One region of the Chryseobacterium sp. D764 genome, then DNA from elsewhere that is predicted to be linked to it. Evidence: riboswitches for the same ligand, from Rfam matches in the RefSeq annotation. Region 1 holds a riboswitch; the other holds the start of a gene.
What was found. Region 1 has a riboswitch for thiamine pyrophosphate ahead of thiS (sulfur carrier protein ThiS). Riboswitches for the same ligand answer to the same signal wherever they lie in the genome.

Region 1 (4,429 bases):
TGAAAAATACATTAATGGCAAAAAGAAACTGAGTTTTCAGAAACACGATACCATTTTCGAGGATGGTGAAACTCCAAAAGGAGTTTTTGTTTTGGAAAAAGGGGCTGCCAAACTTTCGAAATCAGGAGCGTTCGGGAAAGATCAAATTTTAAGATTTATCAAAGAAGGGGATATCATCGGCTATCGTTCTTTGCTTTGCGGGGAGAATTTCCAGGCCAAAGCAGAAGCAATGACAGATATTGAATGTGTTTTCTTACCAGCAGATATTTTCATGTATCTTCTGGAAGTAGATCCACAGCTGTCTTTCGTAATGCTTCAAAAAATCTCATACGAATTAGGAGAATCTTCAAATACCATTACCTTCCTTGCCCAGAAAACGGTAAGAGAAAGATTGGCTGAAATACTGCTGCTTTTGGAACAGAAGCTGGGAGTAGATCCTGAAGGGTTCATCAAGATCTCATTGACGAGAGAAGAAATTGCCAATATCATCGGTACTGCTACAGAAAGTGCCATCCGTCTGATCTCAGAATTCAAACAGGATAGTCTGATTGAAGTAGACGGAAGAAATATTAAGATCTTAAATCACGATAAACTCATGAAACTCGGTCACGTAGTTTTATAAATCATACAAAAACTTAAGTCGGCTGAAGGCCGACTTTTTAACTTTTAAAAATAGATAAATTATGTCTGTTCACTCTGAAATTAAAAAAGTTACGACTGAAACCTTGCGTAAAATGAAATTCGACAAGGAAAAAATAACAATGCTTACAGCCTATGATTTTACCACAGCAAAGATGGTAGATGCAGGTGGAGTAGATGCTATTTTAATTGGAGACTCTGCGGCGAATGTAATGGCTGGTTTTGAAACCACATTGCCTATTACGCTGGATCAAATGATCTATCATGCTCAAAGTGTGGTAAGAGGAACCGACAGAGCTTTGGTGGTAGCAGATTTACCTTTCGGAACTTATCAGAGTAATCCTGAAAAAGCATTGGAATCTGCGGTAAGAATGATGAAGGAAGGTGGAGCGCATGCCGTGAAAATTGAAGGCGGAAAGGAAATTTCCAAATCAATCAAAAAAATTATCAACGCCGGAATTCCGGTAATGGGACATTTGGGATTAACACCACAGTCTATTTATAAATTCGGAACGTATAAAGTAAGAGCTAAAGAAGAGGCAGAAGCTGAAAAACTGATTGCTGATGCGCAGCTTTTAGAAGAATTAGGTTGTTTTTCTGTTGTATTGGAGAAAATTCCTGCTGAATTAGCAAAGAAAGTTACTGAAAGCATTTCTATTCCTACTATCGGAATCGGTGCCGGAGCAGATTGTGACGGACAGGTTTTGGTATATCATGATATGGTAGGAATGAACAAAGGTTTCAGTCCGAAATTCTTAAGAAGGTATCTTGATCTTTACACAGAAATTACAGGAGCTGTTTCTCAGTATGTAAAAGATGTGAAGAATGTAGAATTTCCAAACGAAAACGAAAGCTATTAATCCATGCAGAATCAACAATCTATTCAGGGGATATTATCTATTGCAGCACTGGTTTGCCTTGCTGTAGGATGGTTTAATTTATTTTCTCCGGAAATCAACCATTTACTTTCAAGAAAGGTTTTTTATGTTTTGATAGGTGCGAGTTTCTTTATTCAGGCTCCGCTGCTTACCAATAGGAACTTTGTCTATGCAATGTATGCTGCTGCTGCCATCTGTGTATTAGGAGCATTCATACCGGAAGGTTCAAAGCTTTCAGCCGTTAAAACAGTAGGTCTTCTGGCGGGAATTATCCTGTCTTTATCCAATAGAAGAAGATAGAGAGAAGAAGCATGAAGGAGCAGATTATATATGAAGACAACCATCTTCTGGTGATTAATAAAAAGGTGGGTCAGCTTGTACAGGGTGATAAAACCGGAGATGAATCACTATTAGAATCTATCAAGAATTTTATAAAAATAAGAGATGCTAAGCCGGGAAATGTTTTTCTCGGCTTGGTTCATCGTATAGACCGCCCAACTTCAGGGCTGGTGATCTATGCAAAAACTTCCAAAGCGCTTTCACGCCTTACACAGATGGTAAAAAATCGTGAGGTGAAAAAAACATATTGGGCGGTTGTAGGAAAAGAAATGATCCCGCAAAGTCAAAGGCTGGTACATTATTTAAAGAAAAACGAAAAAAATAATAAAGCCATTGTTTTTCCGAAAGCTACCGAAGGGGCAAAAGAAGCGATTCTGACTTATAATGTTATCAAAACATTAGACAATTATTTGTTGTTGGAAATAGACCTTGAAACCGGAAGACATCACCAGATCAGGGCTCAGTTGTCTAAAACAGGGATTCCGATTAAAGGAGACCTGAAATATGGAGCACCACGTTCTAACCCGGATGGAGGAATTAATCTTCACGCAAGAAAGCTGGAGTTTATTCATCCTGTTACAAAGGAAAATATTGAAATCATAGCTCCCGTTCCGCAGAATGATGCGATCTGGAGAGCTTGTGAAGAATAGCAAGGGATCTAAAGCAATCAAAGAAAAAATATAAAAGTCCGTCTCAATTTTGAGGTGGACTTTTTCTTTGAGTTCATTTAAGATTTTGCCCATTCTAAAAAAATGTCTAACTTCGTCCCAAACTTTAGGGGTGTCTGTTACCAACAGACTGAGACTTTACCCTTTGAACCTGATCTGGATCATACCAGCGTAGGGAAAAGTAGATGACTTTTGCTGTACATTCTATTGTACAATAATGGCCATTCCTAAAGTATATTTAAAATTATTAGGAATGGAACTTATAATCAACCACACCCGAAAAACATTTGATGTACTTCCTGCAAACCTGGAAGCATTACTGGCTATTGAGCTGCCCGGAAAGAAAAAAGGCATCGCTGTAGCCCTCAACAATCGTATTATTCCCCTGTCGGCCTGGGCGGAAACCATCCTTAATAACAACGATTCAGTTTTAATCATTACTGCCACTCAGGGCGGTTAATTCTCATATTTAATACCAATATTTATGGCTCACTCCATTACATGTTCGCCATTTCCGAACTCAAAGAAAATCTATATTGAAGGAACAGTACACCCTATCAATGTAGCAATGCGTGAAATACAGCTTAGCCCAACCAAATTGACCAATGGCGGCTTTGAACATAATGCTCCGGTAACGATCTACGATACTTCAGGGCCTTATACCGATGAAAATGCGGTTATTGACATTCAGAAAGGACTTCCAAGAATCAGAGAACAATGGATTCTGGACAGAAATGATGTGAATATTCTGGACGGAATTACGTCTGAATACGGAAAAGTCCGTCTGGCAGATCCGCGTCTTGATGAACTAAGGTTTTCCTATGATCATAAACCTAAGGTAGCACAAGAGGGAAAAGAATTGACCCAGCTTTACTATGCAAAACAAGGAATCATCACTCCGGAAATGGAATATGTGGCGATCAGAGAAAATCAAAGGATAGAACAGCTTGATTCCGTATCAAAAGAAATGGCTTTTCAACATCCCGGACACAGCTTTGGAGCAAATACTCCGAAAAGTAAGATCACTCCGGAGTTTGTAAGAGACGAAATTGCTGCCGGAAGAGCTATTATTCCAAATAATATTAACCATCCGGAAAGTGAACCGATGATTATCGGAAGAAACTTTCTGGTGAAGATTAATGCCAATATCGGAAACAGTGCCGTTTCATCCAGTATCGAAGAAGAAGTGGAAAAAGCGGTATGGGCCTGCCGATGGGGAGCAGATACCATTATGGATCTTTCAACCGGGAAAAATATTCACGAAACAAGAGAATGGATCATCAGAAACAGTCCGGTTCCCATTGGTACAGTTCCTATCTATCAGGCACTGGAAAAAGTAAAAGGCGTTCCGGAAGATCTGACATGGGAAATTTTCAGAGACACTCTGATTGAACAGGCAGAACAGGGAGTTTCCTACTTCACGATTCATGCAGGTGTTTTGTTGAGATATATTCATTTAACAGCAAAAAGAGTAACCGGAATTGTTTCCAGAGGTGGTTCTATTATGGCGAAATGGTGTTTATTCCATCATAAAGAAAGCTTCTTATACACTCATTTTGAGGAGATCTGTGAGATCATGAAGAAGTACGACGTTGCTTTCTCTCTTGGAGATGGTCTTCGCCCGGGATCTATTGCAGATGCCAATGATGCAGCTCAGTTTGCCGAACTGGAAACTTTAGGTGAACTGACAAAAATTGCATGGAAACACAACGTACAGGTAATGATTGAAGGACCTGGCCATGTTCCGATGCACATGATCAAAGAAAATATGGAAAAGCAGCTGGAAGAATGCCATGAAGCTCCGTTCTATACCTTAGGCCCTTTGACTACTGATATTGCGCCGGGTTATGATCATATTACTTCCGGAATCGGGGCAGCGATGATAGGATGGTTTGGATGTGCGAT
Region 2 (4,429 bases), 2.3 Mb from region 1:
TCCGGTTTTCTTCTTTAACTGATTTCCATTGATTGTCGAAATCCATACGCTCCTTTTTGATCTTTATTAGAGAATACGCAGGAAGTGTAGAATCGTCAACCTCTATTTTTTTGATTTAACGATTTGTTCATATTGGTTGCTATTGGGTTAAAGTTAAAATTGATTTTATTTAAGATAATTATATACAATTTTACATTAATCCTGCTATCTTATTATGATGACTCTGTCATTCTGAATGTAACGCAGTGAAATGAAGAATCCAGGCTGTATATGAGATTCTTCCTTCGTCAGAAATCGAAGATTCGACGTAATCAATGACAATTTTACACCCGTTTAGAAAGAGATTTGAAGTGAAGTTTGTTATCAATATAAACGAAAGTTAAAAGAAAAAACTCAAGTTGGCTCTCAGAAACTTCAGTACCTTATTAACATGCTTCTCAACAGCTGTTTTGGAAATATCATTTTCCTGAGCGATGGTAAAAAGACTGAGATTCTGGATTTTATTTTGGATGAAAAATTCACGGCTCTTTTCGGGAACCTGCTCCAGAAGATTTTCTATTTTTTTAAGTTGATCTTCCTGCTGTAGCTGCTTTTCGATTTCAGCACTTTCTTCATCCTGATTTTCCGGAGAGTTTTCAAGAGGAACGAAGATCATTTTTCTTTTACGGTAGAAATTGGAGATTTCCTGTTTGGCAGATTTAAAAATAAGTGCTTCAATTTCTGAAGGTGAGTTGGTTTTGGATAAGTACTTCCAGACATGCATAAAAATATCCTGAACAATTTCTTCAATATCTTCTTCTTCCGAAAGGTATTTGGCCACAAAAAAATACACCCTGTGCTTGTAACCGGAATATATTTCTTTAAAATGATCCATCCTTTAATACGTCTTTGAACTCAAAACTGATGGTACAAAAGTATCTAAAAGCTATGGTAATCACATTAAATTTATATTAAGTTTAAATTCTCAGCAATAACTATTCTCCGGATTTTCACAGAAATATTTTCCGCCTATTTTTCAGAAAGAAAAGTTTAAATCATCCGCTGAAGGCCTGAAATTGGAATGCATTGCTGCCGTAAAATAATCACAGAATACCTGATAAACTGCAGAATTGGTATCTGTTGCCCTGATTCCCAGCTGTATATAAACAGTAAGGATCTGATGGGATAATTGCTTGGTTAATTCTGTTCCATAAGTATGAATCTCATTCTGTTGATCATCAGAAATCTCTTTGTGATCGCTGAGTATATTTTCTATGTCTCTGGCAATACTTAATACTTTTCTTAAATGCTTTTCAACAGACTCTGCAAAACTTTTGAAACTGATCTCAGAACGAATAAGTTCTGCTTCTTCAATAAAATGAGAAGCCATTCCCAGATAATTCACCAAAAGTGTCAAATCTGCAAAAACCCGAAACGGAATGCTGTCCAGAATATCATCCGTGAAAAAATGATCGTAAACAAAACTGTAATCTTCGCTTACTATAAGATTTTTAAGGGTAAAGGAATAGGTCCCGCTGGCTTTCATTCCCATAGATCTCCAGTTGGGGATAATTTCAGCCTGCTCTTTAAGAACTATGAATGAGCGGATGATTTCATTTCCATTGTTATCAATTATTGGTTTACCGTTTTCTGTAATCCTGGCATTCAGCGTAAAATGGGTCAGATGGGGAGCTCCGGTTGCGAAATTCCATAATCCATTGATGATATAGGTATTATCATTTTGCTTTTCCGCAGTTCCGCCAACCATTCCGCTTCCTCCAAAACAAATGTTAGAATTGGTAAACAGTAATTCAGCAATTTCAGGTTTTATATTTCTGGAAAAGTAATTGGCTCCGGCACACAATGTCAGCATCCAGCCAAAGCTTCCATCGGTTTCGGCCCAGCCAAATAATGCTTTAAGTCCTTCTTCAAAACGATAACCCAAGCCACCATATTTTTTCGGTACCCAGATCTTAAGCCATCCTTCTTCATGTATATGTTGGATCACCTTATCAGAAACTATAGAAGCACCCTGAAGGTCTTGTCTGATGTCTTTAGTACTCAGCATTCGCTTTGGTTTTAATAATTTTTTGCCATTCGATATATCCTGAGATCGCCACTAAAAATAAGAATGACGTTAAAACAGCATACAGATATAATTCTTTATGAATCATTAAAGGGATTGAAATGATATTGCTGACATTGAGGATCACCCAATTTTCAATTTTCCGTCTTGCCATCAGCCACATCCCTGCCCAGGCAAAAGCACTTACCAGAGAATCCCAAACCGGGACATCCGAATCGGTAAAATGCGTCAGAAAAGACCAGAATAAGATAAAGGTTCCCAAAACAATTCCTCCGGTAATCCATTTTTCGGTAGTTGAGGTAACAGAAATTTCCATTTCAGATTTTTGTTTCCCGAATTTCCAATACATCCATCCGTAGATGCTCATGACCAGATAATAAAGATTTAAGGTAAACTCAGCATAAAGCTTGGAAGTAAGCATCACATACAGCGTAAGCAGAATACCTGCAATTCCGAAAAGATAATTATTGACATTGTTTTTACGGGCCAGTAAGACCTGAATGACTGAAAATAAGACTCCAAACCATTCCGGTAAGGTAATTTGTTTTAAAATGTCCTGCATCATATTAATTGTTAGAAATCAAATGATGAGATGATAAGTAAGCAATCCCTACGCCGGCATTATCCGGATCAGGTGTGGAAATATATTCCTGGGTATCATCTCAGCCAGCGTTATCTGTAGCACCCCATTGTTGGGCAAAGGTGCAGCTTTTTTACGGAAAAATAAAATGCATCCTGCTTTTTATTGGGATTACGAATATTTTTTATATTTGTCAGATACACTATAGAAACGATAACCATGAACTTCTTCAAAAAATTTTTTTCAAAAAATCCAGATACAACTGGTCAGCAGCAGTCTGAAAGTCCAGGAATAGACGGAATATATACAGATGAATATTTCAGGAACAGATATACTGAAGATGAGCTTTTGTCAGAGGATGTTCTGGTTGACGGTTCATTCAGAATGTTAAGCAGCTTTTTTATCGATAATAAAGTAACACTGGCTATAGAGAACCCTGTCTACCACCCTAACAATATAGACAAGGCCGTTACTACAGAACCAGGATTTTATCAGTATTGTAAATCATTTGATCAGGAAGACAAACAGATTGGACTGATGCTAACGATAGCATTTTCATACTATATGATCCATGAATTTGGATTTAAACTGTACAGAGATAAAACTCCGGAATTTCCTTTACGATTCATGACCTTAAAATATGACAATAACGGAGGTGTTATTTCTTTATATCCTTTCGAATATTCATTGAAAGTCTTAAACGGAGAAGCTTTATTCAGCGATCTTCTGGAAAGAATTAAAAGTAATCTAGGAAATCTCCCAAGCGCGGAGGATTTACTAACTAATTTTAAGCAGAACCTGTCTCAGGAATAAATTAACCTCATTCTTCATGAACTAGCCGGAATGTAAGATTTATACGTTCTTTCATAGAAGTTACAGATTTAGCGATCCGGTGTTCCCAGTTTTCCTGCAGATCTCCTTTCATAATCAGTAATGAGCCATGAGGAAGAGGCAGGCTGTATTTACTCTGATGATGATCTTTTTTCCGGAAATCAAAATTTCTGGTTTGTCCTAAACTTAAAGAAGCAATTACCGGGCGTTTTCCATATCTGCTTTCCTTATCACGATGCCAGGCAACAGAATCATTCTGATTTCTGTAGAGATTAAGCAATACGGAATTGAATTTATATTTAAACTCTTTTTCTATCCTTTGTTTTAAAGAAAACAGCTCAGGAGTCCAGAGATTATTCTCCACTTCAACATCTCCCAATGGGTAAGCCGTTTTCTGATCACCATACCAAGCTGTTAGGCGTGGTGTCAAAACCGTTTTATCATACATTTTCTGGGTCCGTTGTTTCCAGGGAGCTGTTTCAAGCAGATGATCTTTAAGGTTATCAGCTTCTTCCTGATTCAGGAAATGTTCTCTGTATTCCAGAAGGTCTTTTGGAAATTCATATAAATCTTCTGAGTCGAATAAACTGAGTTGGGTCATTTTTTCACATTTTTAAAATAGTAGAAAATCTTATGTTATCTGACGAAATAAAACTGATACAAATAATATCTACAAAAATATTAAAAATGATACAAATCAAATCAAAAATAATTGAAATCATTCAGTAAAAGACAGGCAATGATGAAGTTTATAGGAATCGCATAATTATTTTATTCATTTAAATACATTTCCAGTTTATAATAATTCACTTTTATAACAAATTGTAAATTAAATATCTGAAATAATTAATACACTCAAAAAAATGAATAATAATGCATTATAAGCACACAGTAGGAAGTCACTTCGTGAAGATTTAATACTTAATTCAAAAATAATTATCCATCTTTGCAGC

Region 2: another riboswitch for thiamine pyrophosphate. It lies ahead of pnuC (nicotinamide riboside transporter PnuC); the one in region 1 lies ahead of thiS (sulfur carrier protein ThiS).

Annotation. Positions count from the first base shown of each region.
Region 1 is NZ_CP079219.1:2,960,672-2,965,100, reverse strand. Features, by position in the region: gene KYG33_RS13415 (Crp/Fnr family transcriptional regulator) at 1-622, shown strand, start outside; gene panB (3-methyl-2-oxobutanoate hydroxymethyltransferase) at 684-1,499, shown strand; gene KYG33_RS13405 (hypothetical protein) at 1,503-1,817, shown strand; gene KYG33_RS13400 (RluA family pseudouridine synthase) at 1,829-2,506, shown strand; TPP riboswitch at 2,623-2,719, shown strand; gene thiS (sulfur carrier protein ThiS) at 2,778-2,984, shown strand; gene thiC (phosphomethylpyrimidine synthase ThiC) at 3,009-4,429, shown strand, end outside.
Region 2 is NZ_CP079219.1:670,702-675,130, reverse strand. Features, by position in the region: gene KYG33_RS02915 (FecR family protein) at 1-46, opposite strand, end outside; gene KYG33_RS02910 (RNA polymerase sigma factor) at 380-874, opposite strand; gene KYG33_RS02905 (hypothetical protein) at 1,016-2,047, opposite strand; gene pnuC (nicotinamide riboside transporter PnuC) at 2,034-2,630, opposite strand; TPP riboswitch at 2,656-2,764, opposite strand; gene KYG33_RS02895 (hypothetical protein) at 2,865-3,458, shown strand; gene KYG33_RS02890 (alpha-ketoglutarate-dependent dioxygenase AlkB family protein) at 3,466-4,077, opposite strand.